DNA from 3 places in the Paenibacillus sp. p3-SID867 genome. Region 1 is predicted to be linked to each of the others. Evidence: riboswitches for the same ligand, from Rfam matches in the RefSeq annotation. Region 1 holds a riboswitch; each other region holds the start of a gene.
The links. A riboswitch is a leader RNA that binds a small molecule or an ion and turns the genes downstream of it on or off. The one in region 1 is predicted to bind cyclic di-AMP.
Positions count from the first base shown of each region.

Region 2: linked by a shared signal. The riboswitch ahead of M4D81_RS29285 (C40 family peptidase) and the one ahead of M4D81_RS12765 (hypothetical protein) in region 1 are both predicted to bind cyclic di-AMP.
Region 3: linked by a shared signal. The riboswitch ahead of ehuB (ectoine/hydroxyectoine ABC transporter substrate-binding protein EhuB) and the one ahead of M4D81_RS12765 (hypothetical protein) in region 1 are both predicted to bind cyclic di-AMP.

Region 1 covers NZ_JAMBDM010000005.1:222,672-233,147, forward strand. The annotation lists gene M4D81_RS12740 (histidine kinase) at 1-1,704, opposite strand, end outside; gene kdpC (potassium-transporting ATPase subunit KdpC) at 1,707-2,333, opposite strand; gene kdpB (potassium-transporting ATPase subunit KdpB) at 2,413-4,446, opposite strand; gene kdpA (potassium-transporting ATPase subunit KdpA) at 4,468-6,147, opposite strand; gene M4D81_RS34790 (potassium-transporting ATPase subunit F) at 6,178-6,252, opposite strand; gene M4D81_RS12760 (hypothetical protein) at 6,407-6,817, opposite strand; cyclic di-AMP (ydaO/yuaA leader) riboswitch at 6,952-7,120, opposite strand; cyclic di-AMP (ydaO/yuaA leader) riboswitch at 7,657-7,830, shown strand; gene M4D81_RS12765 (hypothetical protein) at 7,963-8,427, shown strand; gene M4D81_RS12770 (proline dehydrogenase family protein) at 8,488-9,408, opposite strand; gene pruA (L-glutamate gamma-semialdehyde dehydrogenase) at 9,610-10,476, shown strand, end outside.
Region 2 covers NZ_JAMBDM010000021.1:49,478-59,953, forward strand. The annotation lists gene M4D81_RS29270 (BlaI/MecI/CopY family transcriptional regulator) at 1-271, opposite strand, end outside; gene M4D81_RS29275 (WD40/YVTN/BNR-like repeat-containing protein) at 342-1,268, opposite strand; gene asnB (asparagine synthase (glutamine-hydrolyzing)) at 1,422-3,293, opposite strand; gene M4D81_RS29285 (C40 family peptidase) at 3,571-4,050, opposite strand; cyclic di-AMP (ydaO/yuaA leader) riboswitch at 4,055-4,188, opposite strand; gene M4D81_RS29290 (four-helix bundle copper-binding protein) at 4,547-4,876, opposite strand; partial or broken gene M4D81_RS34990 (copper-translocating P-type ATPase) at 5,259-7,315, shown strand; gene M4D81_RS29300 (MarR family winged helix-turn-helix transcriptional regulator) at 7,389-7,856, opposite strand; gene M4D81_RS29305 (N-acyl homoserine lactonase family protein) at 7,897-8,742, opposite strand; gene M4D81_RS29310 (glutaredoxin family protein) at 8,871-9,110, opposite strand; gene M4D81_RS29315 (heavy-metal-associated domain-containing protein) at 9,132-9,335, opposite strand; gene M4D81_RS29320 (nitrite reductase) at 9,310-9,822, opposite strand; gene M4D81_RS29325 (heavy metal translocating P-type ATPase) at 9,850-10,476, opposite strand, start outside.
Region 3 covers NZ_JAMBDM010000012.1:46,780-57,255, forward strand. The annotation lists gene M4D81_RS23240 (AI-2E family transporter) at 1-690, shown strand, start outside; gene M4D81_RS23245 (ring-cleaving dioxygenase) at 923-1,876, shown strand; gene M4D81_RS23250 (flavin reductase family protein) at 1,873-2,484, shown strand; gene M4D81_RS23255 (SDR family NAD(P)-dependent oxidoreductase) at 2,672-3,415, shown strand; gene M4D81_RS34720 (exosporium glycoprotein BclB-related protein) at 3,473-4,363, opposite strand; cyclic di-AMP (ydaO/yuaA leader) riboswitch at 4,852-4,997, shown strand; gene ehuB (ectoine/hydroxyectoine ABC transporter substrate-binding protein EhuB) at 5,374-6,207, shown strand; gene ehuC (ectoine/hydroxyectoine ABC transporter permease subunit EhuC) at 6,209-6,862, shown strand; gene ehuD (ectoine/hydroxyectoine ABC transporter permease subunit EhuD) at 6,865-7,527, shown strand; gene ehuA (ectoine/hydroxyectoine ABC transporter ATP-binding protein EhuA) at 7,542-8,399, shown strand; gene ectA (diaminobutyrate acetyltransferase) at 8,425-8,937, shown strand; gene ectB (diaminobutyrate--2-oxoglutarate transaminase) at 8,954-10,246, shown strand; gene M4D81_RS23295 (ectoine synthase) at 10,243-10,476, shown strand, end outside.

The sequences.
Region 1 (10,476 bases):
GATGAGCTGAACCTCATCGGCCAATTGCAGAATATGATCAGGCACCGTCTCGCGAACACGAACGCCGGTCATTTGCTTGACGGCATCATTCAAGCTCTCCAAATGCTGCACGTTCATGGTCGTAATGACGGAGATGCCGGCCGACAGAATATCCAGCACGTCTTCATACCGTTTCTTGTGCTGGCTTCCGGGAACATTCGTATGCGCCAGCTCATCCACAAGAACCACGTCAGGCCTGCGACGAATGATCTCATCGGTATCCATCTCCTCAAGGCGTGATCCCTGGTAGTCCATCTCTTTGCGCGGAAGAACCTCAAGATCACCGATCTGTGATCGCGTATCCATCCGGCCGTGCGTCTCCAACAGTCCGGTAAGAACGGCCAACTCCTTCTTTAGCAGATCATTGCCTTCGCGCAGCATCGCATACGTCTTGCCCACGCCCGGAGCAGCCCCGATATAGACTTTAAACCGCCCGCGCTTGACCTGCTCCATCTTCCGGTCCAGCTCTTGCTCATTCAATCGGTGAAACGAATCGGAGGAAACTCGCCGCGGATGGATCTGCGCCGGGATGATCCGTTCTCCGTCATGCGCCGCCCGATCTGCCACAATAAATATATCGATCCCGCGCGTTTTCTTCAGCAGATCCTGAAGGAGCGAGCCCTGCCGCATCTCTTGCGGGCGGGTCTGCTTCGAGTGACCCAGCACAATGCGGGTCACATGGTGCTCCAACGCATATTGAACAAGCACGTCGGCCAGCTTCCTACGCGAGCGGAGAGGAAGCTCTTCAAGCTTGACGCCGATACGCTCCGACAGTTTCAGCAAAGATCGCTTGAAGGCCGCCTGCTCTTTCGTGAGCTCTAACCTCGGATTCACAAACGTAACGGCCATAAGCTCGCCGTTCAATCTCTTCGCGATCTGCTGTCCGCGCCGCATATAAATGGATCCGTTCCAATGATACTGGGTGGATACCAATATTCGCTCATGGGCTCCCGATGGGCCGACCAATCCCCGTTCCTTACGGTGCCGCTCCAGCGAGTGGTTTACCCCTTCTGCTACGAGGCGAAGCGTTAGCTCCCGAAGCACGGCCAGATTACCCTCCTTCCATACGCTGCCATCCCCGAGCAAGCCGCCTTGTGCCCGCTCCAGCATCGTTTCAGGCGTTACATCAATGAGCACCACCTCGTCTGCGTTTTCTAGCGTATCGGCAGGAACCGTATAACTAGCCTTAATGCCTGTCAGCTTGACTGCAATACCCTGGACGTCCTCCAGCTCATACACATTGACCGTCGTGATGACGCTAATCCCCCGGCTTAACAGAAATCGGATGTCATCCAGCCGCGTGGCATGCTTCGCCCCCTTCCGGTTCCGGTGGGCAAGCCCATCGACAAGTACCACCTCCGGGTTGCGCTGCACCAGCAGATCCAGATCAAGATCCTTCTTCTTTACGCCGTTCTCCACCCAATGGATGCTGGGCACCCGCTCCAGATTCCGGACCTGCTCGACCGTTTCCGGACGCTGCATCGTGGATACCGCGCATATGACAACATCGATGCCTTGCAGTCTCAAGGTATGTCCTTCGCGAAGCATATGATAGGTTTTTCCCGAACCGCTTACGGCCCCGATATATACCTTAAGCCTTCCATGGTGGAGCTTCGCAATCGACCTTAAAATTTCCTCCGGTGATTTTCTCCGAAACGGGTCCATGATCAATCAAAAAGCTCGGCAAGCGCCAGGTTCAGCTTCAACACATTGACGCGCGGTTCACCGAACACGCCCAAGTCCCGTCCCTCTATATGCTCCTCTACCAACTGATTAAGTTCTGCCTCCGTAATTCCGGTCAGCTTGCTGATCCGCGGAATCTGAATTTCCGCGGCCTGTGGCGAGATGTGTGGATCCAATCCGGAGGCGGAATTCGTAACCAGATCCATCGGAACCTTGCTCACCGGAACGTCCGGGTTGCTCTCCTTCCACGCTTCAATCGAGGCCTTCGTCCGATCGATCAGGTCCGGGTTGGAAGGTGCATAGTTATTGCTGCCTGAGCCGGCTCCGTTATATTCAATGCTGGACACCCTGCCGTGAAAATATTGAGGCTCCGTAAAGTTCTGGCCGATCAATTCCGATCCGACCACCTTTCCGCCGGAATCCGTGACCAAGCTGCCGCCAGCTTGCTTCGGCATGAGCAGCTGCGCGGCTCCCGTCGTAATCAGCGGATAGAGAACCCCGCATAACACGATAAATACAAGGCTCGTTCTTAGGGCCATGCCCAGGGAGATACGGGCCGCATCCGCCACAGCATGAGGTGCCGGTGATGATTTTTGCAATGGATTATTCATGGTTCCTCGATCCCTTCCTTCATATCTTCCACGTAAACCATTTTCGAGTTATCTCTATTCCCCGGTACGATTATCATATCTAGATCCATAGATGGACGATCATGTCGATCAGCTTAATCCCGAGGAACGGTACGATCACGCCGCCTAAGCCATAGACCAGCACATTGCGCTGCAGCAGCTTCGACGAGCTCATCGGTTTATAAGCCACGCCCTTCATCGCAAGCGGAATGAGCAGCGGAATGATGATGGCATTAAAGATCAGCGCCGACAGTATCGCCGACATGGGAGAACCCAGTCCCATAACATTCAGAACATTCATGCTTGGAATGGCGGGTGCGAACATTGCCGGAATGATGGCAAAATATTTGGCGACATCGTTCGCGACGCTGAACGTAGTCAGCGCGCCGCGCGTCATTAGCAGCTGCTTGCCGATGGCAACCACCTCGATAATCTTCGATGGATCCGAATCCAGATCCACCATATTGGCCGCCTCCTTGGCTGCGGTGGTACCGCTGTTCATCGCCAGCCCTACATCGGCCTGGGCCAGCGCCGGGGCGTCGTTCGTACCGTCACCAGTCATCGCAACCAGCTTGCCTTCGGCTTGTTCTCGGCGGATCACGGCAATCTTATCCTCGGGCTTGCTCTCGGCGATATAATCATCGACGCCTGCTTCTCGGGCAATCGTCGCTGCGGTGAGCGGATTGTCGCCCGTGCACATAATCGTCTTGATGCCCATCCGACGCAGCTGGTCAAACCGTTCCTTCATCCCCGGCTTCACGGTATCCTTCAAGTAGATTAGACCATAGATGCGGTTATCCACGGCAACAGCGAGCGGGGTTCCACCCTCTATCGCGATGGCGTCAGCGTTTGCCGTCAAATCCGAAGGGATGGAGCCTCCTTGCGACAACACCCAAGCCTTGACGGCATCCACCGCACCCTTGCGGACTTTTCGCCCATCCTTGAGGTCCATCCCACTCATCCGGGTCTCTGCCTTAAATCCGATGAATTCCGCCTCAGCCGTCATGCTTGAATCTGCTTCGAGACCTTCCTGCTTCAGCAGTTCCAGCACGGAACGTCCTTCCGGCGTTTCATCCAGCAGCGAGCTCACACCTGCCCATTGCGAAAGCGATGCGTGCGATTCGCCGCCGACGGCAATCAACTGGCTGGCCATCCGGTTCCCGAACGTAATGGTACCCGTCTTATCCAGAATCATCGTATTGATGTCACCGGCAGCCTCCACCGCCTTGCCCGACATCGCCAGCACATTGAACTGCGTCACCCGGTCCATGCCGGCAATCCCGATCGCCGACAGCAATCCCCCGATCGTGGTCGGGATGAGACATACCAGCAGCGAGATCAGCACCGGAACGGACAGCTCGATGCCAAGATACTTCGCAATCGGAGCCAGCGTAACGACAACGATCAGGAATATCAGCGTTAAGACGATCAACAGCGTATTCAGCGCAATTTCATTCGGCGTCTTCTGGCGAGAGGCTCCTTCAACAAGCGAGATCATCCGGTCGATAAACGATTCCCCGGGATCGCTCGTAATCCGGACGCGGATCGTATCGCTGACAACCCGCGTCCCCCCGGTGACCGAACTGAAATCGCCGCCGGCTTCTTTAATGACGGGGGCGGACTCGCCGGTAATCGCCGATTCGTCAACGGACGCAAGGCCCGCAATGACTTCCCCGTCCCCGGGAATCATCTCGCCCTGCGTGACGATCACGATATCTCCTTTGCGAAGATCCGTGGACGGCACGGATTGTACCCCTCCGTTCTCCATCACTTTATGTGCCGTCATTTCCTGCTTCGACTGCTTAAGGGAATCGGCCTGCGCCTTTCCGCGTCCTTCGGCAAGCGCCTCTGCGAAGTTTGCAAACAGCAGCGTCAACAGCAGAATGACAAACACAATCACATTAAATCCGGTATTGCCCTCTGTCCCGAAATAGGATGGAAATAACGTCATCAACAGAACAACCAGAGTCCCGGCTTCCACAACAAACATGACCGGATTTCTCATCATCAGGACGGGATTCAGCTTCGTGAAGCTGTCCCTCAGCGCCTGACGGACCATCTCTTTGGACATCGCTTTTTTTCTCGTATTATTCATGGAAATAGGCCACCTTTTCTATTAACGGATCGTCAGATGCTCAGCAATCGGACCGAGCACAAGTACTGGCAGGAAGGTCAATGCACCGATAATCAGAACCACCGCGATCAGAATGCCGGCAAACAGCTTATTATCTGTCCGGAACGTCCCGAGCGTCTCGGGAACCCATTGCTTCCGCATCAACGAGCCGCCCACTGCCAGCAAGGCAATCATCGAAATGTAACGCCCGAATAGCATGACCAGTCCGGTTGTGATATTCCAGAACGGCGTGTTATCCGACAGACCTTCAAATCCGGAACCGTTATTGGCCGCGGAAGACGTGTATTCGTACAATACCTGCGAGATGCCATGAAAGCCCGCATTGGTAATGCCCGCCTGCCCTGCATCCGTCATCAGCGCAAGTGCGGTCGGAGCCAGGATGATCAATGGATGCACCAGGATAACAACCGCAATCAGCTTCATCTCCCGCGCCTCTATTTTCCTCCCTAGAAATTCGGGTGTTCGGCCAACCATAAGACCGGCCAGGAACACTGCCAATATTGCATACATGAGCATGTTCATCAGCCCGACGCCTTTTCCGCCAAAAACGGAGTTCAGCATCATCAGGGACAGCGGCGTAATCCCTCCAAGCGGCGTGAGCGTATCATGCATGTTGTTGACCGACCCGGTCGTGGCCGCGGTCGTCACCGTGGTGAACAGGGAGGATTGGGCGACCCCGAACCGAACTTCCTTGCCCTCCATGCTGCCTTGCGATGCGTCGATGCCCAGCCGATTCAACGCCGGATTGCCATTGGTTTCAGCCGCATAGTTCAGCGACAGAAATCCGATGAACAAGGTCATCATCACAGAGAAGATGATCCATCCTTGTCTGCGGCTCTTCGCGAACAAACCAAATGTATACGGAAGCGCCGCCCCAAGACTCCACATGCACAGGATTTCGATGACATTGGTCAGCGGGGACGGGTTCTCGAACGGATGCGCCGAGTTCACCCCCATAAACCCGCCGCCATTGGTGCCCAGGTGCTTGATCGATTCCAGTGCAGCCACCGGCCCTACAGCTATTTGCTGCTCGCTTCCTTGAAGCGTCGTGACGCTGAGCGTAGGCTGCAAAGTCTGCGGCACCTGCAGCGCAACCAGTACCATCGCAATGATAAATGCGGCCGGGATGAACACCCGGGTGTGGGCTTTGACGAAATCCTCAAAAAAGTTGCCAACGGTTGTACCTTTGCTGGTCACCGCCCGGATAAACGCAATCGCCACGCACAGCCCGGTCGCCGCGGACGTGAACATCATCATCGTAATGACGGCCATCTGGGCCATATAGGATAATCCCGACTCCCCGCTGTAATGCTGAAGATTCGTATTGGTCATAAAGCTGATGATCGTAGAAAATGACAAGGTCGATTCCATATTGTCGATACCGTTCGGGTTGAAGGGCAATACTCTCTGCATCCGCAGAATCAAATACCCCGCCGCGACGAGCACGATATTTGTTATCACAAAGCTGATGGCATACCCTTTCCATGTCATTCCCTTGCGTTCTTTCAAGCCAATCAGTGCGAAGATCGGTTTCTCCAACCAGGAGAACCATTTATCCGTTCCATTCCCCTCATTGCGAAACACCTGATATAGATAAGTTCCGAGCGGCTTTACCAGCAGCACCAGAACGAGTATAACGATGGCAATTTGTAAAATGCCCATGACGAATGCCTTCCTCCTTCAGCTGTTCCCCTAGAATTTTTCAGGGTGAATCAGCGCATAAATCAAATATAGAAAAATAAAGAGCGTGCATATTAAAATGATCATCACGACTAATCCACCTCCGGTTCCGAAATGACCCGTCCGCACCAGGACATAAACAGCATGAGCAGTCCGTAGGTTCCTCCCAAGATAAGCACCATATATAAATCCTGCATGAATACAACCTCCTAAAACCTCATGGTCACATCAGCCAAGAAGCTTAGCTGACAATGGATGTAATCAGGAAGGATACCTGATGATGGTTCGTATGAAGCACCACATCGGCACCCAGTCCCTTGTATATCAATCGCGGATTGCTGGAATGGGTAATCACATAAATCGACTCCGTCGTCCATGTCCGGCAGATCCGTAAATAGCGGCAGCACAGGTTCAAGCTGCTTTCGAACAAATACACCTTGCTGACGGGAAACTCGGGAATGATCCAGGTTTGTTCATCCCTTGTATCGATAAGAATCATGTTGGTGCAGCCTAGTTCTCGCAGCCTCTCCTGCTCAACCCGGTTGTTGGCTATGGCCGCAAACGAAATGCGCATATAGATCAGCTGGCGGATAAATTCTTCCCCGGCCTTGTTCGGCGCGGATACCAGGATAAACTCCTGCGGTTTCTCCATCTTTTGTTCTCCTCCTAAAAAGTTCAGAAAGAGAAGACAACAACAAAGAAGCCTGGGGAAAGAGAAGAACTCTTCCCGCAGGCTTCTTCATCAGAACACGGTGAAATACACCGTGGCCCAAGTCCACGACAATCGTTGCCTCTCTCGATACGCTTACGAGGTTAGCTGACGGATTCGGGCGTGAGAGTCGCCCTACCCATAGACCGTTATCTTGTCCATGGGATTCACCCCTGAGAGATCAAATGCATCTCCCGACTGGTTCCCCCGTTCCTTTTCCATTCAAGGACTCAGCGAAAATTAAAAACGAGTAGCATGTTATTCTATTAGCCATTGACTAACATCCAGGTCCGACAAAACAGCACAGCTTCAGGTTCGAGCGGTGAGAGTCGCATCATCCTGCATTTCCAGCGAAGGCCCATGTTGCCCTCGCCCGAGATTCGATCCATAAAGAGCACGGCAGCTCTCACACAGCCTTTAGGTCTTCATGGAACGGCTGCCTGTATGCCAACCGCCGATGTCCGTCAATTCATAGTTCGTATCATACGTCCGGCCTTGCAGGAAGTAAATGTGAGCAAAAACACATGTAGCCTTATGTCGAACAGGATCTGACCGATTTCGCTCCATTATCTCCTGAATTCTGCTCTATACTATGTATTTCTCTTGTTTTCTTGTATTTATCGCAATCTATCGAGATACCGAGATTTTGCCATGATAATAGATGTCACGACCGAATGTAAGCGTTTTCTTTTACGGTTTTCATCGATTTTCGGAATGTATCCGTTCAATATGGCCATTTACTTTTAGAGTCCTCCGGCGTATGATTCATCCATCATTCGAAACATTCGTTTACGCTGAGCTCTCGACAGATCGGGAGACGGGGGAACCAAAACCGCCAACGGAGCTTCTGTTGGTGAATGGGGTGAATCCGCAGGCCTGATGATCAGGCATCGCGGTAGGGTGCTCTCAAGCCCGAATCCGTCAGCTAACCTCGTAGGCGCGATTTGAGAGAGAACACCACCCGAGCCTTAAGCGAAGCGGCCACTGTAGCAGGGCCTCTAACGATAAATAGGCCTGGAGAGCGGGGTTACTCTGCTCACCGGGCCTTTTTGCCGTGCATATAACATTCCTATAAAGGAGCGTAGACCATGACGAAACTCATCGAGGCCGCACTGGCCCCCGTCATCGAAACCACATCGCCTGCATTAAATGCAGAGCTCATCCGCTGCATGGAGATATATCGTTTCGACCGGGGCTCGGCTGAACGCTTTATCCCCTGGAGCGACCGAGATTGGAACTGCGGGTTGTTCAAAATCAGCTGTAAAGACGCGGCCGGGTATGCCGAATATGCGCTTCCAAGCACAAGAGAATTCGCGGATCTGGTCCGCTGGGCATCCGTCTTTACGAGGCTGAGAGGTATGCCCGTGACCGAGGCCGTTCGCTATGCCCAGAAGCAGCAGCAGTGGGGATCCGTACGAATGCAGCTCGCCGTATCGGCCCTCGCCGATCTGGAGGCCAATCTGCAACAGCACATCACCCGGAAGCGGTTAGGCAGCCTGCCGCTGGAGCGTTCCTTCCTGATGGACTGCTCGGAGGCGTATTATTCCTTCTAGGACAGCTGCTAGAAAGAGCTACCGTTCTCGCTTCCATTGCAATTGGCTGTTTTCCCCCGCTCACTTGAACATATTTTTGAGCACCATCATCAGGTTGGCCGGCTTCTCTGCCAGCCGCCGGGTGAAATACGGGTACCACATCGTTCCGTAGGGCATATAACACCGGATACGGTAGCCGTCCTGCGCAAGCGCAGCCTGATCGTTCATCCGCAGCCCGTACAGCATCTGAAACTCAAATTCCTGTTTGCCTATGCGGCTCTGCTCGGCAAACACCTTCACCCAGTCGATGATGTTGTCGTCGTGCGAAGCAATCGCGACGTAGGCTCCCTGATCAAAATGCATTTTGATCAACTTCTTATAGTTGTCAATGACCTCCCGCTTCTGCTGAAAGGCGATGGTTCCCGGCTCTTTGTACGCCCCCTTGACCAACCGCAGATTTACGCCAGCATGCATCAAATTGTTGACGTCCTCCTCCGTACGGAACAAGTAGGCTTGCATTACGGTCCCCACGTTGGTCAGCCCCTCCTTATGGAGCCGCAGCGTCATATCAATCGTCGCCTGGGTGTATGGCGAATCCTCCATATCCAGGCGAACGAAATTGCGGTGCTCTTTCGCCTTTTTCGCCACCATTTTGATGTTCTCGTACGCCTTCTCCAGATCCAGCGCCATGCCCATCTGCGTCGGTTTCAGCGATACGTTCGACTGCACTCCACGCCTCGCGATCCCTTCCACCAGCTTCAAATATTCCTCCCGATACCCGGCTGCTTCGTCCAGCGTCCGGATGCCCTCCCCCAGATGGTCCAGCGTGACAAGAATGCCCTTCGCGTTCAGCCTCTCGATTTCATCCAGCGCCTCATCCAAGGTATCGCCGGCAATGAATCGGCCCGCCAATTTCCGGCCGTACTTGATCGACAACCATTTCACGAGTTTATTGCCGGACACCGTCAGGATCACTTTGCGGTAAAGCTCGGTTCCGTCCATGCGCGCGCCCCCTCTGCAAGGTAAACCAAAAATGCACTCTATCTAACTCATATGCAAAAATCATGACGGCATGCAGGAAGACATACATATCTTACATAGAGGTTTTCACCAGGAGTTCCTAACCATGCCACCATGACGCATTCGCAGCTGGACCATTGGCCAGAAGCTTCGATTCATATCATGTTAAGGAGGGGCCTCCCCATGCGAGCATCTTTTCGGAACGAACCATTTATGGACTTCAACAACGAATGGAACAACAAGTTATACGACGCGGCGTTATCCGGGGTCGAAGCCGAGCTTGGCCAATCGTACCCGCTGGTCATCGGCGGTGCCAAAATCCATACGGAGCGCACCGCAAATTCGGTCAATCCGGCGCGCAAACGCCAAGTCATCGGCGTCGTGTCCCAGGCGGATACCGAGCTTGCCGAACAAGCCATTCAGACGGCAGCGCATACCTTTGAGACGTGGAAGCACACCGAGCCGAGCGAACGGGCACGCTATCTGTTCAAGGCCGCGGCGATCATGCGGCGGCGCAAGCTCGAGTTCTCCGCACTCATGACTCTCGAAGCCGGCAAGACGCGTGCCGAAGCCGACGCCGATACGGCCGAGGCGATCGATTTCATGGAATTCTATGCACGCGAAATGCAGCGCCTGAGCGCGCCCCAGCCGCTGACGGTCCACGAGGAGGAAGAGAATCATCTCTATTACATCCCGCTTGGCGTCGGCATCGTCATTCCGCCGTGGAACTTCCCGCTAGCGATTATGGCCGGCATGACAACGGCTGCCATCGTCTCCGGCAACACCGTTGTGCTGAAGCCGGCCAGCACCACCCCGGTCATAGCCGCTAAATTCGTGGAGCTACTGGAAGAGGTCAGCCTGCCTCCGGGAGTCGTTAATTTCCTGCCTGGCCCGGGTCAGGAAGTGGGCGACTATTTGGTGGATCACCCATTGACCAGGTTCATCAGCTTTACGGGGTCACGCGACGTCGGACTGCGGATTCAGGAACGCGCGGCCAAGACGCAGCCGGGGCAACGATGGATCAAGCGCGTCATCGCCGAAATGGGCGGG
Region 2 (10,476 bases), on a different contig from region 1:
ATTGTTCTTTGGTTTGTATAGGTTCAAAAAACGTTAATCTTGCTCTACCGCTACCCTTGGAGGTTTTTTTCAGCAGTCCTTTCTCAATCAATCGATTCATAACAGTCATTACGGTATTAAATGAGAGTGGTTCTTCTTCACTTACAATGGTTTGTACATCACGAATCGTTGTTTTTTTTGATGCCCATAGAATTTCCATAATTTTCGCTTCCAGCGGACCAAAGAATTGATTTAGACCTTGTTCATGCATGTTAAACTTTTTAATTTTCAATTTCCTCACCTCTGTAACTACAAATTGTAGTAACAATTAGTAGCACTGTCAATTGTAGAAGGCGAATTAATTACTTCGTTTTTGTCCAATTCTCTCCGCCGTTACTACTTTCATAAACAGAATAACGATCTGTTATAATAACGAGACGGTTGCTGTCCTGTTTAGCTGCTTTAATACCAAGTGGCATTTCCCCATTCAATTCTATGTCCATCGCCGTCCATGTTTTCAAATCCATTGATTTTTGGAATCCGCTTTCCGTCATAGTAACTACTTCTTTATTAGGTAAAGTTATGACTTGATAAACCGGATCATTGGTCAGTTTGTTTTCTTGAATTGTTCCATTTTGTATATCATACCGCACAAGTCCCGTTTCCGTTGCAGCCAAAATGGATGATGACGATCCGGTCATCATTGTAATAGAATATGCACCGGCAGGTAAACTTGTTATATTCGTCCACGTATTCCCGCCATCCTTCGTTTCATACAGATTATCCCTCTCACCGGCTAACAATGTAAATAAATGATTCGGATCATCTGGGTCCATTGTTAAATAATGGGCATCTGGATCATCGGGTTTTGCTTCATTAGGGAGTCCATTTTCAATTGTCTGCCAAGTTTCTCCACCATCAACGGAACGTTTGACAAATCCATGTCCTGATACAAAGATCCTTGTTGGTTCAAGCGGATCAATTTCAAGCCCCATGACATCATTCGTTCGAAGTTCTGGTAGTGTTCTTTGAAATACATCGTTTTTCAGCTCGTAAACACCTGTATGTGTCCCTACCCAGACCGTTTCATTACTAGGCGAGTAGCTAAATATATGTGGATGTGTGTTAGAGTCAGCATTCAGTGTATCAAGCGTGGTATCATTCGATTTTTTCACACTTCCCCAAATAGCAAAACCAATCAAGACAATCATAACCACAGAAAATAATGATCCGATACCTAACGATATTCCCTTCCTTTTTTTCTTTGATTTCTTATCCGTCATCATCATTCTCCTAACTTGAGTATAGAATAACTCCTATTATAGTTGGTAAATGTGTAGATTTTGTGAGCCTCATTCTCTTAGACCATTTAAGCCAAGGTTTAACCCATCAACTTAGAAAGTAAAAAATGAGAGGTCTACCCCCTCATTTTAACAACTAATTTATATCACGAGTCTAACTGAATTTTCATGTATAAAAACCGAGTGCCACAAGGCAAAAATATAAATGGTCCATATTTTTCTTGAGTTGTCGACTTTCCCATTACGGTGTTCCTTTAATAGACCAACAACATGATCTATTTGAATCCATTCTTCAATACCACTTATAATGATTTGTTCGATCATGATATCTCCGATAGATCCCATAAGCCATTTCTTTAAAGGTACTGGAAAACCTAGCTTGGGACGATTCAGTACATGATTAGGTACAATGTCCTCCATCGCTTTACGAAGTACATATTTCGTTGTTTTATTTGTTACACGGTATGATGATGGTATTTTACGAGCTATTTCAAACACTTCTTTGTCTAGAAATGGCACACGAACCTCTAAGGAATGTGCCATGCTCATTTTGTCAGCCTTCATTAGAATATCGCCAGGTAACCAGAAGTTAAGATCGATTAATTGCATTCTGCTAATATCATCAAGGTCTTTCGAAGTCTCATATATTTTACTGGTCAGTGCAGTTGTAGGTTCCCAATTCGCTTTCAAATTTACCATTGAAGACAAGACAAGTCTCTTTTCTTGTTCGTTAAAGATCTTAGCATTCCCCAAAAATCGTTCTTCTAAAGGAGTTAAGCCTCTTTTCATATAGTTTTTGCCATAAAAATTGAACGGAATTTCGTCTATAAATTGCTTGATGTTCCGTTTTAGGTTCGTAGGTATCCACGATAATGGTTTAAGTGAGGAGGGCTCTCTATAAATACGATATCCTCCAAACAGCTCGTCAGCACCTTCACCTGATAATGCGACAGTAATATGCTCTCTTGCCACTTGGGAAAGTCGATAGATCGCAATTGCAGACGGATCTGCTATGGGCTCATCCATATGCCACACAGCCTTAATCGTATCCTCAAAAAAACGATCAACCGATATCACTTCATCAAAATGATCTATACCCAGTTCAGTTGCCGTCCTTTTAGCATATATATTTTCATTATGCTCGCCTTCAAAACCTACCGAGAAGGTTTTTACAGGCCCTCTCTTGCTAAGATAACTGGCAATCGATGTTGAGTCTATTCCCCCAGATAAAAAACTCCCAATCGGCACATCACTCTGGGTATGAAGATTCACAGATTCATTAAGTTTATACCGGATCTCTTCAATAAATGTTTCAATTGGCCGATGTTCCGGTTCGAACTTAGTTTCCCAATATGTTTGATTCTTTATATTTCCCCATTGATCGACAATCAAATAGTGACCCGGTTCAAGCTTTTTTATTCCAGCAAACATTGTATCTGGTTGGGGCACATACTGTAATGTTAGATAATGGAACAGACTTTTTGAGTTAACGGCGGGTTTCAGACCATCTAAAGAAAGGATACTTTTAATTTCGGAGCCAAAGGCAAATTGAGTGTTATCCGTATAGTAATAGAATGGTTTTATTCCGAAATGATCACGAGCAGCAAATAATTGTTTTTTCCTCCGATCCCATATTGCAAATCCAAACATTCCACGCAGTTTTTCTAAACAATGGTCCTGATACTCCTCATATAAATGTATGATGACTTCAGAATCTGTGTTCGTTTTAAACATATGACCAAGGTCTTCAAGTTCTCTTTTTAATGATTGATAGTTATAAATCTCACCGTTAAAAACTAGCCAAAGGCTCTGATCTTCGTTGGAAATAGGCTGGCTGCCGTGTTCCAAATCAAGGATCGACAAACGGGTAAATCCTAAAGCAATCCTATCTACCAACCTAATGCCCGTTTGATCGGGACCACGATGTTTGATTGCATCGGTCATTTTTCTAATTGCTACCGTCGTTGGCAGCGAATTGTTTTCAAACATCAAAAGCCCTGTAATCCCACACATAGAAAAAGTCTTCCCTTCCGGATTATTAACTACGTAATGTAGTGTTTTTAATAAAAAAATTGATCCTTGTTTAAAAACATCAAGAAATCAATAATATATTATATACTACGAATTGTAGTTTATTTAATTTAACTAGTCAATTTTTCATTTTATGGTATTTCCATTGAAGATTAATGAATTATGTTAGATTAAATTCTTAACAAGATTTAATTCATCCTGCGATACAAAAAAACAAACCCGTGGTTTTTACCAGGGCTTGTCTAATTACAAATAAGTACTAGTGCAATCCACCAACCATTTTTGTATAACTTTGTTTAGAGATTGTACGTCTTGCTGTAACGTATCGATCCTTATAGTATGATTCCGATAAATTACTAACCCTTACTCCCTTACTACTGGAAGAATGAGCAAATTGCCCATTACCGATATAAATCCCTGCATGAGATATACCAGCACCACTTGTATTAAAGAAGACCAAATCTCCAGGTTTGAGATTTTTCTTTGCAACTGGGGTACCTGTTTTTGCCTGAGCATTTGATGTCCGTGGCAGCTCCAAATTAAACTTATCAAAGATATACAAAATAAAACCAGAACAATCAAATCCACTCGATACAGAAGTTCCCCCCCACTTGTAAGGTGTACCAACAACTTGACTTACTTCTGTACGCAATTTGGATTGATCATCAGCAAACGCATTAGTCGCACCAGCTGATAAAATAACTGCAGACCCTATTAATGAAATCATGAATTTCTTCAAACACATGCTCTCCCTTCGGATGCCTACGGAGTTAGCTAAGGGTTCGGTAGAAGGCGCCCTTTATTCCTTTTCAATCAAGAATAATTCACCCGGAATGGTTCCCCCGTTTTCAAAAATGAAACTCGGCATTAAAAATTAATTTTTTGTAACGCTACATAATGTAGTACATTTTCGTATATGTTGTCAATCCCATCCTCTAAATCCATCATTTTTTTATAAAAAGTCGAGTTTCGTTCAAATTCACCCTATAAAGTACAAATATAAGGAGAAGTTCCGCTCTTATTGTATTATTCTTATATGAACACCGACTTCTTCTAAGTTAATTATTAAATACATTTTTGTAACCACTTCTTTTTCAGCATAAGCAGAAAAAACTGTTCAAGCAGACGTTGATCTGCTCTAACAGCTATCTCCAATTTATATATAATTTTAGTTATAACTTATAATCAATAACCCTCCTTTCTCACAAGGAGGGTTATTGATTATTGAGTCTGTTCTACGCTGCCATTGCTCTACAAGCCTCTGCACATCTAAAACAAGCTTCTGCACATTCTTGACAGTGTTTTACATCATGCATTTTACATTCTGTGCCACATTCTTCACAAACGTCGGCACAGATACTACAGATCTCACGCGCATAAACACTGTTCGTTGACATTGCATGCGCAGCAAAAGCACAAATATCAGCGCATTGCCGATCCAAACGAATACATTTTGTCATCATAGCTACATTCTCTTCATCAAGACAAGCGTTGTAACAATGATTACATGCCATCATACAACGTATGCATTCCTCGATACACTTTTGGTATTGTTCATGTGACATAGTCAATATCTCCTTTCGAATTTACGATTCAAGAATTTAGGATGCACAACACTTTTTATTTGATTCAAAAAATCAAATAATGTAATCACCTCGCTTTTCATACGATTTGTAACCTATTGTTAGGTTGAATATTATATAACCCGAAGTTATGTAGATTTTATGAGGAAACTGAACAAATTTGAAAATGATTATTCTTCATGAAGACGGAGTTTTGAATCCGTGATTACTTTACTCCTTTAGGTTTAAATTAGTATTAATGGGTAACAATACTACGTGATGTAGTCCTAACATTCTTTTCTTATTACGACATTAAACTAAACATTCTTATGAAGAGGTGAATTCAATGTATAAAAACTCCAAAAAGAGCGTGAAACATCAACTAATGAATAATCATATGCACAACCACGAAATTGACAATCATCATCAAGCTATGAAACACGACCATGACCATTCCGGATCACATCATAGTACAGGGCACCCCCAACATAGCGGGGATAAACATGCTGGTCATCATGTAGATGACTTTAAGAAACGCTTTTATATTTGTTTAATTATTACGATTCCAATCATGGCTCTATCGCCAATGATTCAGATGTTCATTGGTGTACATTGGCGGTTTCCATATGACACCGTTTTACTGTTTCTACTCTCCACTTTTGTCTTCATTTATGGAGGTAAGCCTTTTCTAGTTGGTGCATATCGAGAACTAAAACAAAAGAGTCCAGGCATGATGACGTTAATATCACTTGCTATCGTTGTTGCTTACGTATACAGTTCATTAATTGTCATAGGATTGACGGATGTAGATTTCTTTTGGGAACTGGCAACCCTTATTGTTATTATGCTGCTAGGTCACTGGCTAGAAATGAAGTCTATTTTAGGTGCATCTAATGCCCTAGAAGAATTGGTCAAACTAATCCCTTCTGAAGCACATCTTATTACGGAAAATGGAGATATCAAAGAGGTAAGCGTGTCAGAGTTAAGCCCAGAGCAAACAATATTAATTAAACCTGGAGAACGAATCCCTGTAGATGGAATTATTGTGAAAGGACAATCATCACTTGATGAATCCATGCTCACAGGGGAATCGGTCCCGGTCATCAAGAATCCTGGAGATACGCTCATTGGAGGGGCTGTTAACGGTGAAGGAGCATTAACCGTAACCGTAACCAATAGTGGTGAAAAAGGTTACTTATCTCAAGTTATTTCACTAGTTAAAGAAGCTCAGGAATCTAAATCTAAAACTCAAAACTTATCCGATCGGGCGGCAAAATGGTTATTTTATGTAGCTTTAGGTGCAGGGTTAATAACCCTACTCGTATGGCTCTCTTTGGGTTACGGCTTTAACTTCGCAATAGAGCGCATGGGACTGTGATGATTATTGCATGTCCACACGCTTTGGGTTTGGCTGTACCTCTTGTTGTATCAACCACTACCTCGATAGCAGCAAAAAAAGGGTTATTGATACGTAACCGTACTGCCTTTGAAGAAGCTCGAAAATTGAACGCTGTCGTATTTGATAAAACAGGAACACTAACTCAAGGTAAATTTGGAATAACCGATATTTTACCTGCATCGGGTTATACAGTGACGGAAATTTTAACCCTCGTTGGTTCCCTGGAAGCTCAATCCGAACATCCTATTTCTAAAGGTGTAGTAGAAGAAGTGAAGAACCGTGAAATAAAAATATCAGAACCAGAGTCATTTGAAGCACTGACAGGGAAAGGTCTTAAGGGGAAAGTTAACGGCAAGGATGTTTTGGTTGTTAGTCCTGGCTTTATGGAGGATCAAAAAATAGATTATCCTATTTCAGAGTATAATAAGCTGGCATCACAAGGAAAAACGGTTGTCTTTGCCGTTGTTGATAACCAATATGCCGGTCTAATTGGCCTTGCAGATAAAGTCCGGGAAAGTGCAAAGAACGCTGTGGAAAATTTAAAATCATTAGGAATCAAATCCATGATGTTGACGGGGGATAACAAGAAAGTTGCCCAATGGGTTGGCGAAAGCTTGCATTTAGATGAGATACATGCAGAAGTCCTCCCCCATCAAAAGGCTGATAAAATAACTGAAATTCAAAAAGAGGGTTATATGGTTGCCATGACGGGGGATGGGGTGAATGATGCTCCAGCCTTGGCGAAAGCAGATCTCGGCATTGCGATTGGCGCCGGAACGGATGTTGCAATTGAAACAGCAGATATTGTTCTTGTAAGAAGTGATCCAAATGATGTCGTTTCGATTCTCGACTTATCTAGGAAAGCTTACAATAAAATGATTCAAAATCTTTGGTGGGCCAGTGGTTATAATATTATTGCCATTCCACTTGCTGCCGGTATATTATATGGCGCTGGAATTGTCCTAGACCCTGCGATTGGAGCCATACTGATGTCTCTGAGTACTATTGTCGTAGCAATTAACGCCAAACTTCTTAGGGCATAACCCAAGTGTGCAACAATTACTGCAAGAGGCTCAAACGAGCCTCTTTTTTCTTTGGGCAAAGCGAGGCATCCCATTATTTCATAAAACCCCTAGCCTGCAGGCTGCTCGCAATGGGTTCTTCCGACAACAGTTCGCAAAGGAATTGGTTGATCGATTCTAACTTATCGTTATCGATTTTTCGAGATATCATCGTGTATAGTTCTTGCTCTACCAAAGTTACTCTTTTTGATTTTTCCACACCTTTATCGGATAAACGTAATATAACCGCTCTGGAATCTTTAGGGTGGGTATCACGAATAATGTATCCTTCCTGAACAAGCGTGTTAACGAGCCTTGATGGACTGCCACCTTCACATATTAACAGAAAGCCGAGCTCCTTCAATGAGAGTGGTCCTCTCTCTTCAAGAACCCGTAACACCTCAGCCTGTGATCCGGTAATACTTTCTTTACTCAATGCGGACTGCAACATACGTCCACCCTGTCTTTCGGCAGCAAGGATTAGATAACGTAATTGTTCAGCAAGTTCTATATTTTTTTTCAAGTTAATCACCATTCTCCGTAGCATACTTGATACGTAGAAATTATATCATACCATTACGCCTCGAAAGTAAAACTCCAGCGTTCGGATCATGGGTTGATAAGATAGGTGCACCACCATTTGTTTTTGACCATTCCCTAAGTTGGGTCATTGATGTTACAGCAGCCTTTTTATCATCTGCAACACCATCTGCTACCTCTCGCTCGAATTGTGGTTGTGTGTAGATTGCATCCCCGGCTAAGCAAACCGGCAGTCTTCCATTTACCAACAACGATTGATGACCAAATGTATGCCCTGGAGTCGGAACAATCACAAGGGAACCATCCCCGATTAAGTCATATCCATTTATAAATGCACCTGCTTGATTCATCTTTTCATGATGAATAATTTGATATTTATAATCAGGATTATAAAATCTATGCTTTTGATATCCATGCATGAACGTTGCTCCAAAGCGTTGGCCATCTGCCCATTCACGCTCACTAATGACAAATTCCGATTTCGTTAATCGAGCAATCCCTCCAACATGATCTGAATGCAAGTGGCTTAGTATCACATATCTGACATCATCAGGAGAATATCCGAGGTGCAGAATCCCCTCAGTTACCGATTGTGATTCACGGATATTAAATTGACACATCTTCCGATATTGAGGAGCCCACCATGGGTAAAAATTCGGTTCATTAACTGACGGATCTTCTCCAGTATCAAAGAGCACCAGACCTTCCGGGTGTTCTATTAAATATGTATTAATGGGAAGCCACTCAGTCCACTTCCTGGAAGTAAGAATCCAGATCGAGCGATTGAATTTACTTCCTTCCACCTGCTGAGGGTGAACTCGAACTGCTCCGGTTTGTATTCGATGTATTCGAAATGTTGGCGTTTCCAATATCATACATCCTCCCAATTCAAATTAAATGACACGTCACCTTTTATATGATAGATGACACGTCATTTAAAATCAACACAAACAAGCAAAAAAATAAAGCCGGTCTAATGATCGGCTTTATGTGACGTTTATTTTATGATTTCACTTATTTCCTTTAAATTTTCCGCAAACCCGATAAAAACCTTATTATCTATGACAATCGTTGGAACGATTTGTTTCCCCGTTAAGTCTTTAACTTCCTCGGCATACTTTGCATTCTCTGCACAATTGTATTCTGTATAAGGCACCTTTTGTTCAGTAAAGTATCGTTTCGCATAATTGCAGTCGCTACATGTCGGTATCGTATAGACTTTGATCGGTTCCGTCATCGTTCTCACTCCTTGTTTTCCTTAATTCGTTACTTCATAGCCCTTACTCCGGATAACTTCCTGAATATCGTTCAACTGTAATTTCGACTCATCATATTGAACGTGGACAGTACCTTCATCAAAATCGACTTTGCCTTCAACACCGATCTGATCAAGGGAGCCTTCTATAGATTTGACACAGGAACGACATGTCATTCCATCAACTTTCATTTTTGCTTCTTGCATTTTTTTCACCTCCTTTCACGTTTTTACTAGTTTTAAGGCCCTTGGGCTCACCGCCGACGTAAATATCGAACTTATCCCGCATTTTTACGATGCCAATATCTTTGAGCAAAGGTTCACTCGTACCCAGGGCGCAACCCGCATAACCAATCTTCAAAGGTGTTGGTGTATTTATCCCCGATATAACTTCATTTAGGGCACGAGCCGTTTCTAACCCCGCTGTTTCTGCCCCTTTACAAAAATTGCAGACAATCAAACTTTTGGTAACAGAGCCTGCAGGATACACTTCAAGGCCAATTTTCTTTAATTCCTCTTCAATACGATCTTTCTGGTCAATAGGAATATCCATATAAAGTTGCCGGAACGGCGTCATTTCAATTTGTACGTCATCCCCCCCGATGCTCCCTATTTTGGAAAACTGCTCAGGAGTAAAGATATTTCCTCCTATTTGGATGCTAGGGCTAATCGCAATCCTTACTCTTTCTCCCATGACAACCTCCATTAAAAGAGATATTTATTATTGATTACGCACTTTTACACGTTGCAGCCGGAGCGCGTTGAGAACAACGGATACGGAGCTCAGTGCCATTGCAGCTCCTGCCACCCAAGGTGCCAATAAACCGATCGCTGCGATTGGAATTCCAAGTGTGTTGTAACCAAGAGCCCAGAATAAGTTTTGTTTAATATTACTCATCGTTTTGCGACTCATATAGATTGCATCCGGAATGCTGGAGAGATCTCCCCGCATGAGCGTTACATCTGCAGCTTCCATCGCTACATCTGTACCCGTTCCAATTGCCATCCCGATGTCAGCTGTCGCCAAAGCAGGCGCATCATTGATTCCATCACCTACCATAGCTACTGTCTTGCCTTGGGCTTGCAATTTCTTCACTTCTTCTGCTTTTCCTTCAGGCAAAACTTCTGCTCGAACATGATCAATGCCGACCTGCGCTGCAATAGCATTTGCCGTCCGTTCATTGTCGCCCGTAATCATAATCACTTGGATACCCATTTCTTTCAAACGGTGAACTGCTGCCTTTGATGTTTCTTTAATCGTATCCGCTACAGCAACCATACCTTCATATTGGTTATTGATCGCAATAAGCATGGCTGTTTTTCCGGCTTCCTCCAAGCGAGCCATCGT
Region 3 (10,476 bases), on a different contig from region 1:
CCGGAGAACGCAAATCCGCTTACACAGCTAACTGATTATTTGAACCAAGGCTTCACGTTCCTCACGAATTATATTATGAACCTGTTTTCGTTTGTTTCGAGTTTTGCCATCGTTTTATTTACGTTCCCGATCATGCTGTACTACATGCTGAAGGAAGGCGGAAAGTTCGGGGAGATGATTGTCAGCTTTTTGCCTGACCGATTCAAGGAAGTAGGAGGCTCGGTGCTGGATGAAATCAATAACGCGCTCAAAGGGTTTATCGTGGGCCGGGTCCTCATCAATCTGGCGCTGGGCGTCTTGATGTATCTCGGCTTCCTGATCATTGGCCTGCCTTATGCGCTGCTGTTGACGGTTGTCGCGGTCATTGCGAATTTCATACCGTTTATCGGAGCTATTCTTTCCTCGATCCCGATCGTGATCATCGGGTTCATCCAGTCCCCGGGGACGGCGATCTGGTCGCTTGTTGTCATTCTGGCCGCCCAGCAGATTCAGGATAACCTGATTGGTCCGTATATCTTCGGCAAACAGCTGGCAATCCACCCCATTACGATCATTATTCTGGTTTTGGTGGGACAGGATCTTGGCGGAATTATAGGGATTCTGCTGGTGGTACCGATTTACATGATCATTAAGATTATCGTAACCAGAGTGTATCAGCTGTTCTTTAAGGAAAAATGGCAAAAAGCATAGACGCGGGATAGACATGTGGCCGCAGCTGCATGCTGGAGCCGCCTAAGAGCGTGGAATCGTTCTTGGCGGCTTTTTGTCTGCCTGAGATATGAAGGGCCGCTTGACATTGGTATGAAAAAAATATAATCTTGAATTAAAGATATTAAATTTAAAGATTATATTTCATCATACGAACCGAAAATCATGTAGGGAAACATCGGTATGGACACGAAACGATGAGGAGTCGATGGAGATGGCATTACAAACGGCAGGCATTCATCATATTACCGCTTATGCGCAGGATCCGCAGAGAAATGTTGATTTTTATACAGCTGTGCTGGGGCTAAGACTGGTGAAGAAGACGGTCAATTATGATGCGCCTGAGGTTTACCATTTGTATTTCGGGGATGAGGCGGGACACCCGGGGACCATTATCACCTTCTTTCCGTCTTCTGCTTCACGAAGAGGGATACGTGGAGGTGGGCAGGTTGGGTATACAACATTTGTCGTCCCTGCGGGTGCCCTGCCTTATTGGGAAGGGCGTTTACGGAGATTCGGCGTTCCTGTCATGAAAGCATTTCGGTTTAACGAACATTATCTTCAGTTCTCTGATCGCGATGGACTTTCTCTTGAGCTTGTGGAGCGGGAGGGCGGACCGAATAACGGCTGGTCCGTGGACGATATAACTCCGGATACAGCGATAAAGGGATTCGGCGGTGCGGTTCTGTTCAGCAGCAAATGGGAGGAAACGAAGAAGGCGCTGGAGCAGGTCATGGGACTGACCTACATCGGAGAGGACGTTAATTATGCCCGGTTTCAAGCTGCGGGCCTTTTCGGCAACGTGATCGATTTGCCGATGCGGGATATCCCTTTGGGAACCGGAGGCGCTGGAACGACCCATCATATCGCATGGCGGGCCCAAGATGATGGTGAGCATGTTACATGGCAAGAGTGGGTGAAACAACATGGCTTTTTGCCAACAGAGATTAAGAACCGCAACTATTTCAGATCGTTATATTTCAGGGAACGAGGGGGGATCTTGTTTGAGATCGCAACCGATCCGCCCGGGTTTACGGTGGATGAAGATCTGGACTCGCTGGGGGAGCAATTGAAACTTCCTGTCTGGTTTGAACCGGAGCGAGCCCGTATTGAGGAAGGACTGGAGCCTATACAAGTCAAAAATACAGGAGAGGGGCAACTCAAGTGATATCCATAGACCCGAATACTCAAAGCGAACGGGACATCTACAAGCTGCTGATCGGGAGCGTTGTTCCGCGGCCGATCGCTTTCGTTACGACATTATCGGAGGACGGTGTGCTGAATGCCGCGCCGTTCAGTTATTTCTCCATTCTGACGAGCAATCCGCCCATGCTGTCCGTTTCCGTTCAGCGGAAGAACGGCACGGCGAAGGATACAGCGAGAAATGCCATGCAAAGCGGCGAGCTTGTCATCCACATCGTGGACGAAGACAACGTTGAGGCCGTGAATGAAACGGCGGCGAACCTGCCTCCGGACGAGAGTGAGCTTGACCGAACCAACTTAACCCCTGTCGTAAGCGAGGTTGTTAAGGTTCCCGGCGTTCTGGAATCCAAGATTCGTATGGAATGCGTACTGGAGCAGGTGGTTACGTTGAATGGCGCGGATCAGCTGCCTGCTGCCGATCTGCTGATTGCCCGCGTAGTCCGCTTTCATGTTTCGGAGGAGCTATACGAGCAAGGCCGGATTGACGCTGCCAAGTTGAAGCCTGTGAGCCGTATGGCGGGAAACATCTATTCTGCACTGGGAGAGATGTTTACGATCGAGCGGCCGGTATAACAACGGACGGGCGGATAAAAAGGTTAGGACGCAGCGAATATCAAGTTATGAATTCATATGCCGTCATTCGATACTACGTAGGTTTAAGAAAGAAAAGGGGCTTGTGGAATATCATGCCTGAAGTATGCAAACTCTACATGAATGAGGAGCTGATATGATGAATTCACAAAATAGGAGTGGTCGAGAAATGAAGTTTGAATCCAAGGTTGTCATTGTGACGGGAGGCGCCAGCGGGATCGGCGAAGCAGCGGTAAGGCTTTTTGTGGAAGAGGGAGCCAAGGTTGTTATCGCGGATTATTCGGACCGGGGACAAGCAGTTTCCGATGAATTAAGAGGGGCAGGCTTTGAAACGCTGTTCGTTAAAACGGATGTAACCCAAGAACAGGAAGTTGCAAATATGGTGAAGCAGACGGTTGAGCATTTTGGCCGTGTCGATGTATTGTTCGCCAATGCAGGCATTGCTCATGATGCTCCTGCCGATCAGTTGTCGATGGACAACTGGCAAAGAACGATTGATATTAATCTGACAGGAGTGTTCCTGTGCGATAAATATGTAATCCAGCAAATGTTATCCCAAGGAACCGGAGGGGCGATCGTAAACTGCGGCTCAATCCATAGCCATGTCGGAAAAGCGGGCGTTACCGCCTATGCTTCCGCTAAGGGAGGCGTTAAGCTGTTAACCCAGTCGATGAGCGCAGATTATGCTCCTAAAGGGATCCGGGTTAATGCCGTATGTCCGGGATATATCGATACTCCTCTTATTCAGGGAAGAACGGAAGCGATCACCCAGCACCTGGTTGGCCTTCATCCGATGGGCCGCTTGGGACAGCCGGAAGAAGTCGCTAAAGCCGTGTTGTTCCTCGCCAGTGAAGATGCGTCCTTCATTACAGGCACGAGCTTGCTGGTGGATGGCGGATATACAGCCGTGTAAATGAAGCAAAGCCCCGATATGAAAATCGGGGCTTTTTTTGCAGGTGGAAAACGAAACTTATATAATGCTGACACCAGCGCTGCCGTAACCTGCCACTGCAGTGACAAGTGTTGCGCCAGCTGCGGTTGCCGAGAATACCATTAACAGGCGTGTATTGGCCGGCACCGGAATAGCCAGGCCTTCTACGAAGCCATTGCTTACCGTACCGAGAGCGAGAACGCCCGTAAGAGGCGGAGCCAGCGTAACAAGAGCGCCTGGTATCGGTGCGAAAATGTTGCTTGTAGCCGGCGCACTGTACAGTTGTGCTGTAATTGTAACCGTAGTTCCCAGCAGGGAAAGCGCCACAGTAGTGCTAAAGGTAGCGGAGATGCCAGTGATGGTACCGGCTCGTGGCGTGTTAAACGCCATGTTAAGCAGAGTTCCAGCAGCTCCAGTGAGGTCAATCGTACCGCCAGCCAGCGTAAACGTATTGGCCGAGTTACCAAATCCTACGAGACCAACGGATCCAACTAATCCGCCTAAAACGGTGGTCAGAGCAAGCGGTATGCCGGATGCGAATGGGATGATGGCTCCTCCTGCGGCTGCTCCTGTAGCCCCTGTTGCCCCAGTAGCTCCAGTAGCTCCAGTAGGTCCCGCAGGTCCGACAGGTCCAACAGGTCCGACAGGCCCGACTGGTCCAGCAGGTCCAGCAGGTCCTGCAATACCGGTTGTCGGTCCGGCAGGTCCCACAGGCCCGATAGGTCCGACCGGTCCAACCGGTCCGATCGGACCCTGAGGACCTACAGGTCCACGGATAGCTCTTGGGCATCGACGCTTTTTCATGCCACCGCCATGGCCTTTATGATCACCATGACCATGAGACGGGCAATGCTTTTTCTTCGCATGAATGACTTTTTTCTCTATTTTTTTAAGAGCACACAATTTTCTCTTTCTAGAAGAACGTTCCAAATGAAGCACCTCCTTTAGATTTGTTCTATACTACGCAAATACTCTCGGTACGGCATGGGTTAATAGCGCATAAATGATAGATAAACACCTATAATTTCCAGAATGTACGCTAGCCCCGGAGGCATTCATCTATTGACGAATAGCAAAACTATAGGATGAATTTCGGATCTCCCTACGATATTCATAGGCTCTGTAACGCAGCGTTTCAAAAAAAAATTTGCGCCGTAAATGTGTGGGGAAAGCTTTCACAATCCGAATGTAATTCATGGCATAAACGATCCACCATATGAATGAGTAAGGGAGGCATGTCAAATGCCTGCTATATAGCGAAAAATGAGGCTGGGATAAAATTCCTGTATCGTTGGGGAAGAGGCTTGAATGAGGCATTTTTCATGCTTGTCATAGGCCCTGGAAGAACGGCATTTCCGCCTCTGAATTTCCAGAAAAAGCGGTTAAAGGGGTTTGACTTTTCCTGAAGTTCCCTTTATCATGGACACACGCTTAGTTTCCGGCATACATTTTCCGGAAAGCGGGGGAACCAGTTTCACCAGGGGCGAGTCACTTGGAATCACGAGTGTAGGGTACCATCTTACCCGAGTCCGTCAGCTAACCTCGTCAGCAGTGGATGGGTCTTGCATACATAATGGATGTTCATAACAAAGGCCCTTAATTCTCTTTAGGGGCCTTTTCTCTATTTTTTGACCCCCTGCTGGCGGAGCTATGTCTAAATCCCCTGTTTGGTGGTCTTTTTGTATTCTGCTAAAGAGGAGGGGCAAGGCCTGCAAATGTTTAACCAAAAGCAATTAAATCGATCAGATGGCATTGGGTTTAAGCGTGGAAGGAGATGGATGAATCATCTTCCCTGAAGGTCCGGCCCATGCAAGGTATCTGAATAGGTTAAATCCTAGTTAACATATGTGTTAACATGGGTAATTTCAACATGCCATTTTTAAGCATACCAAAGTCATAATGAAAGGTTGTGGAAAGTTTTGAAAAGAGTGGTTGTACTGATGTTGTCATTGATTATGGGGGTGTCGCTTGCGGCTTGCGGTGACAAAGGGAGTACATTGGAGCAAGCCATTGAGCAGGGGTATATCACCGTGGGATTTGCGAATGAGAAGCCTTATGCCTATAAAGAGGCCAACGGGGAGCTGACAGGAGAAGCGGTTGAAATTGCGAGGGTTATTCTGGAGCGGCTTGGCATCAAGGAAATGAGGGGAGAGCTTACGGAATTCGGATCGCTGGTTGCCGGACTGCAGGCCGAGCGGTTTGATCTAATTACCGCAGGCATGTTCATTAATCCGGATCGCTGTTCTGCCGTATTATTTGCTAATCCGGAGTACAGCATCGGGGAAGCCATTGCGGTGAAGCAAGGGAATCCGCTGGGACTCGGAAGTTATGAGGATATTGCCAATCATGACCAAGCTAAGGTCGCCGTTATGACCGGTGCGGTCGAAATCGGCTATATGGAAAAGTCCGGCATTCCTGCGGACCGGATTGTGCAGGTTCCCGATCAGGCCTCGGCCATTAGCGCTCTTCAGGCAGACCGGGTGCATGCAATTACCATGACGGGGCCGTCCCTGCAGGCGATGCTGGATTCGGCCAGCGACGACAGCATCGAACGCGTGGCTGATTTCGAGCAGCCGGTCATCGACGGCGAAAGCGTTCGCGGTTATGGAGCTACGGCTTTCCGCCAAGCGGATACCGAGTTCCAGGAGGCTTATAATGCGGAGCTTCAAAAAATGAAGGAGTCGGGCGAGCTGCTGGAAATTTTGCAGAAGTTCGGGTTCACAGAAGAAGAGCTCCCGGGCGAGATGACGGCCGCTGCCCTTTGCGGGGAGTAGCATGCCGAATTCGTGGATTGATTTTCTCCCTACGCTGCTGAAAGGGGCGGAGATCACGATTGTAGTTGCTTTCTTTTCAGCCATTCTTGCGGTCGTGATGTCCTTTGCAGCCGGGTTATGCCGACTGTCGAAGCTGTGGATCATTCGCACGTTGACAGCCGTGTACGTGGAAGTCTTTCGGGGGACCTCCTTGCTGGTGCAGCTGTTCTGGTTGTATTTCGCCCTTCCGTTCATCGGCGTCGAGCTTCCGAAAATGCTGGCTGCGATCCTCGCGATCGGGCTGAACTTCGGCGCATACGGCTCGGAAATCGTTCGCAGCGCCGTGTTGGCCGTTCCGAAAGGACAATGGGAAGCCGCTGTAGCGCTTAATCTGAAGCCTTGGCAAAGACTGTGGAATGTCATATTGCCTCAAGCGTCCCTGCGAATGCTTCCCCCCTTCGGGAATCAGCTTGTGGAGCTCATCAAATCCACCTCACTGGTTTATTTCATCACGATGGCGGATTTAACGTATCAGGCGATGGTGCTCCGCAATAATTACATCTCCTGGACGACCGAGATTCTGGTGCTGCTGCTCCTCATGTATTTTGTCATTGCTACGCTTGTTTCGCTGGCAGTTCGACTGCTGGAGCGTAAATGGACAGCGGGGAGGTTATAGTCATGTGGGATTGGAACTATGTATGGGATATCCTGCCCCAGCTCTTGAGTGCATTAAAAATGACAGTATGGGTGACGATCTGCGCTTTCGCGGTGGCATTGGTCATCGGCTTGCTCCTTGCTTTTGCAGCGCGGAGCCGATTTAAGGTGCTGTCATTAATAACCAAGGGAATGATCGAATTTATTCGCAATACACCGCTGCTGGTGCAGGTCTTCTTCCTGTATTACAGTCTGCCGCTTCTTACCGGAATTTCCATTCCGGCCTTCTATGCCGGGGTGATCGGTCTCGGGCTGCATTACAGCACATATCTGTCCGAGGTGTACCGATCCGGAATCGAGGGAGTGCCGAAGGGACAATGGGAGGCTGCCACAGCACTGAATTACACGAAAGCCCAAACCTGGCGAAGTATTATCCTGCCGCAAGCGGTGCCGCCGATCATTCCGGTACTGGGTAATTATTTGATTGTTATGTTTAAAGAGACGCCGATTCTATGCGCCATAACGCTTGTGGAGATGATGCTGACGGCCAAAAATATCGTGTCGCAGTCGTTTCGTGCATTTGAACCGTATACGATGGTCGGGATTCTGTTCCTGATCATCAGTTATATCGCCTCATTGCTTGTGCAAAGGCTGGAAAAACGCATGAATCTGCAGCGTGGAAAATAAAAGGAGGGAATCAATTGAATGCCGTTGTGATCGATGAGCAAGCGGAAGCGTCGAAGGTGCCGCAGCAGGAGGGAAATCCCGATATCGCTACGGGTACAAAGCCGATTGTGAAATATACCGGCGTGACCAAGTCGTTTGGTGATCTACAGGTGCTTAAAGGCATTGATCTGGAGATGCAGCCTGGAGAAAAGGTGGCTGTGATCGGTCCGAGCGGATCAGGCAAAACAACGATGGGCCGGATGCTGATGACGCTGGAAGAACCGACCGAGGGAACCATCGAGGTTGATGGTGAGCTGCTCTGGCATATGGAAGAGAAGGGCAAGCTGGTTCGGGCCAATGAAAAGCATTTGCACCGGATGCGCTGCAATGTCGGCATGGTCTTCCAGCATTTCAATCTGTTCCCGCACATGAACGTGCTTCGCAATGTGACGGAGGCCCCACGCAAAGTGCTGGGTTTATCCAAGGAGGAGGCGGAGGAGCGGGCCGTCTCCATGCTCAGTAAGGTCGGTTTGGCCGACAAATTGAAGATGTACCCGTCCAATCTGTCCGGGGGCCAGAAGCAGCGGGTTGCCATCGCCAGAGCGCTGGTCATGCGGCCAAAGGTTATGGTGTTTGACGAGGTGACCTCGGCGCTGGATCCCGAGCTGGTCGGCGAAGTGCTGGAGGTCATCCGGGAAATCGCGGAGGAAGGCGAAATGGCCATGATGCTGATTACGCATGAGATGGATTTTGCGAAGGAAATCGCGGACCGCGTCATCTTCGGAGCCGAGGGAAGGATCGTTGAGCAGGGCACGCCGGAGGAGATATTCGATAATCCCCAGAGCGAGCGGCTGCAGAGCTTCCTGCAGCGATTCCGTTCCAACGGAAATTAGTTCTGGAGAGAGGTGATTGTATAGAATGGCTGTTGATACCGATACCGAAATTGTTTACCGAAGACCGAAAGCCCGGGATGGTACCCGGGTGTGGGAGCTTATACGCGACACCGGATCGCTTGATCTGAACTCCCCCTATTGCTACATGCTGCTTGGAGATTACTTCCATGATACCTGCATGATTGCCGAGCATGAAGGAGATATCATCGGTTTTATTTCCGCCTTCCGTTCTCCTCGCAATCCGGAGACGCTGTTCGTATGGCAAGTGGCCGTTGCTAATTCGCATCGGAGGCAAGGCGTTGCAAAGGCAATGCTGACAAATCTGATGAATCAGAAGGCATGCCATGGCGTCCGTTACATTGAAGCTACGGTATCGCCGAGTAACATGGCGTCCCGTCGTTTGTTTCTCGGTTATGCCGAGGAGAAATCCATTCCCAGCACCGTAACCGTAGGTTATGGAGCAGAGATGTTCCCCGATGGAACGTCCCATGAAGATGAGCCGTTATTCGTGATTGGCCCCTTTTTCAATGACATTTAAACAAATGGAGGGAACTATGGACAACCAAGTCATGGAGAAACCGAAGCTTACTGTGTTTAACAAGCTGGAATCGGAAGTAAGAAGTTATTGCCGGAGCTTTCAGACGGTTTTTGACAAGGCCCGAAATGCGAAGCTGTGGGATACGCAGGGGAATGAATACATTGATTTTTTTGCGGGAGCCGGGGCTTTGAATTACGGACATAACAATGAGAAGATTCGCGAGAAGGTAGTCGACTACATCCTGAAGGATGGCGTCACGCATAGCCTGGATATGGCTACGGGTGCGAAGGAAACGTTTCTGACCCGATTTCAGGAGGTCATCCTGAAGCCGCGCGGGTGGGATCACAAAGTGATGTTTCCCGGTCCGACCGGAACGAATGCCGTAGAGGCCGCGCTCAAAATCGCCCGTAAAGTGACAGGGCGCAGCACCGTTCTGTGCTTCACGAATGCCTTTCATGGCATGTCGCTCGGATCGCTGGCGGTAACCGGCAACTCCTTCAAGCGCCAGGGTGCCGGCGTGGATCTAAGTCACTCCGTGTTTATGCCGTATGACGGTTACTTTGGTGACGACGTGGATACGATGGCATATATGGAGAAACTTCTGGATGATCCGGGAAGCGGAATTCCGCTGCCGGCCGCAGTGATCGTCGAGGCGGTGCAGGGGGAAGGCGGATTGAACGCCGCCAGCCGGGAATGGCTGCAGAAGCTTGCGCGCATCTGCAAGGATAAGGGAATGCTGCTGATTTTGGATGATATCCAGATGGGCTGCGGCCGAACCGGTCCGTTCTTTAGTTTTGATGATGCCGGTATTGAACCGGATATCATATGCCTCTCGAAATCGATTGGCGGCTTTGGCTTGCCGATGGCGATTACGCTGATCAAACCGGAGATTGATATATGGGAGCCGGGGGAGCATAACGGTACCTTCCGGGGCAATAATCTCGGATTCGTTGCAGCAGCCGAAGCGCTGAATTATTGGAAAACGAAAGATTTTCAGCTTGATATCGGCATCAGGGAAAATCGGATTCGCCAATCATTGGAAGGCGTTGTGAAGGATTATCCTCAGCTCGGCGGCGAAATCCGCGGCAGAGGCATGATTCAGGGGGTTGCTTTTGATAAGCCGGAGCTCGCAGGCAGGCTGTCCGAGTTGGCCTTCGAGCATGGACTGATTATGGAAACGTCCGGTCCGTACAGCGAAGTGGCAAAGCTAATGCCGCCGCTTACGATTGAAATGAACACATTGGCAGAGGGATTGGGGATACTTGAGAGCAGTATCAAACAATTAGCAGCAGAGGAGAGGTTGTCATGATTGTTAAACATTTGGAAGAGATCGTGGATACCAAGGATGACATTGATACAACGACATGGAACTCGAGAAGGCTTCTGCTTACAAAAGACGGCATGGGCTTCTCTCTCAATGATACCCTCATCAAGGCGGGAACGGAGACGCTGATCTGGTACAAAAACCACGTCGAAGCCGTGTACTGCATCGAAGGCGAGGGGGAAATCGAGATTGTCGGGGGGGAAACGTACCCTATT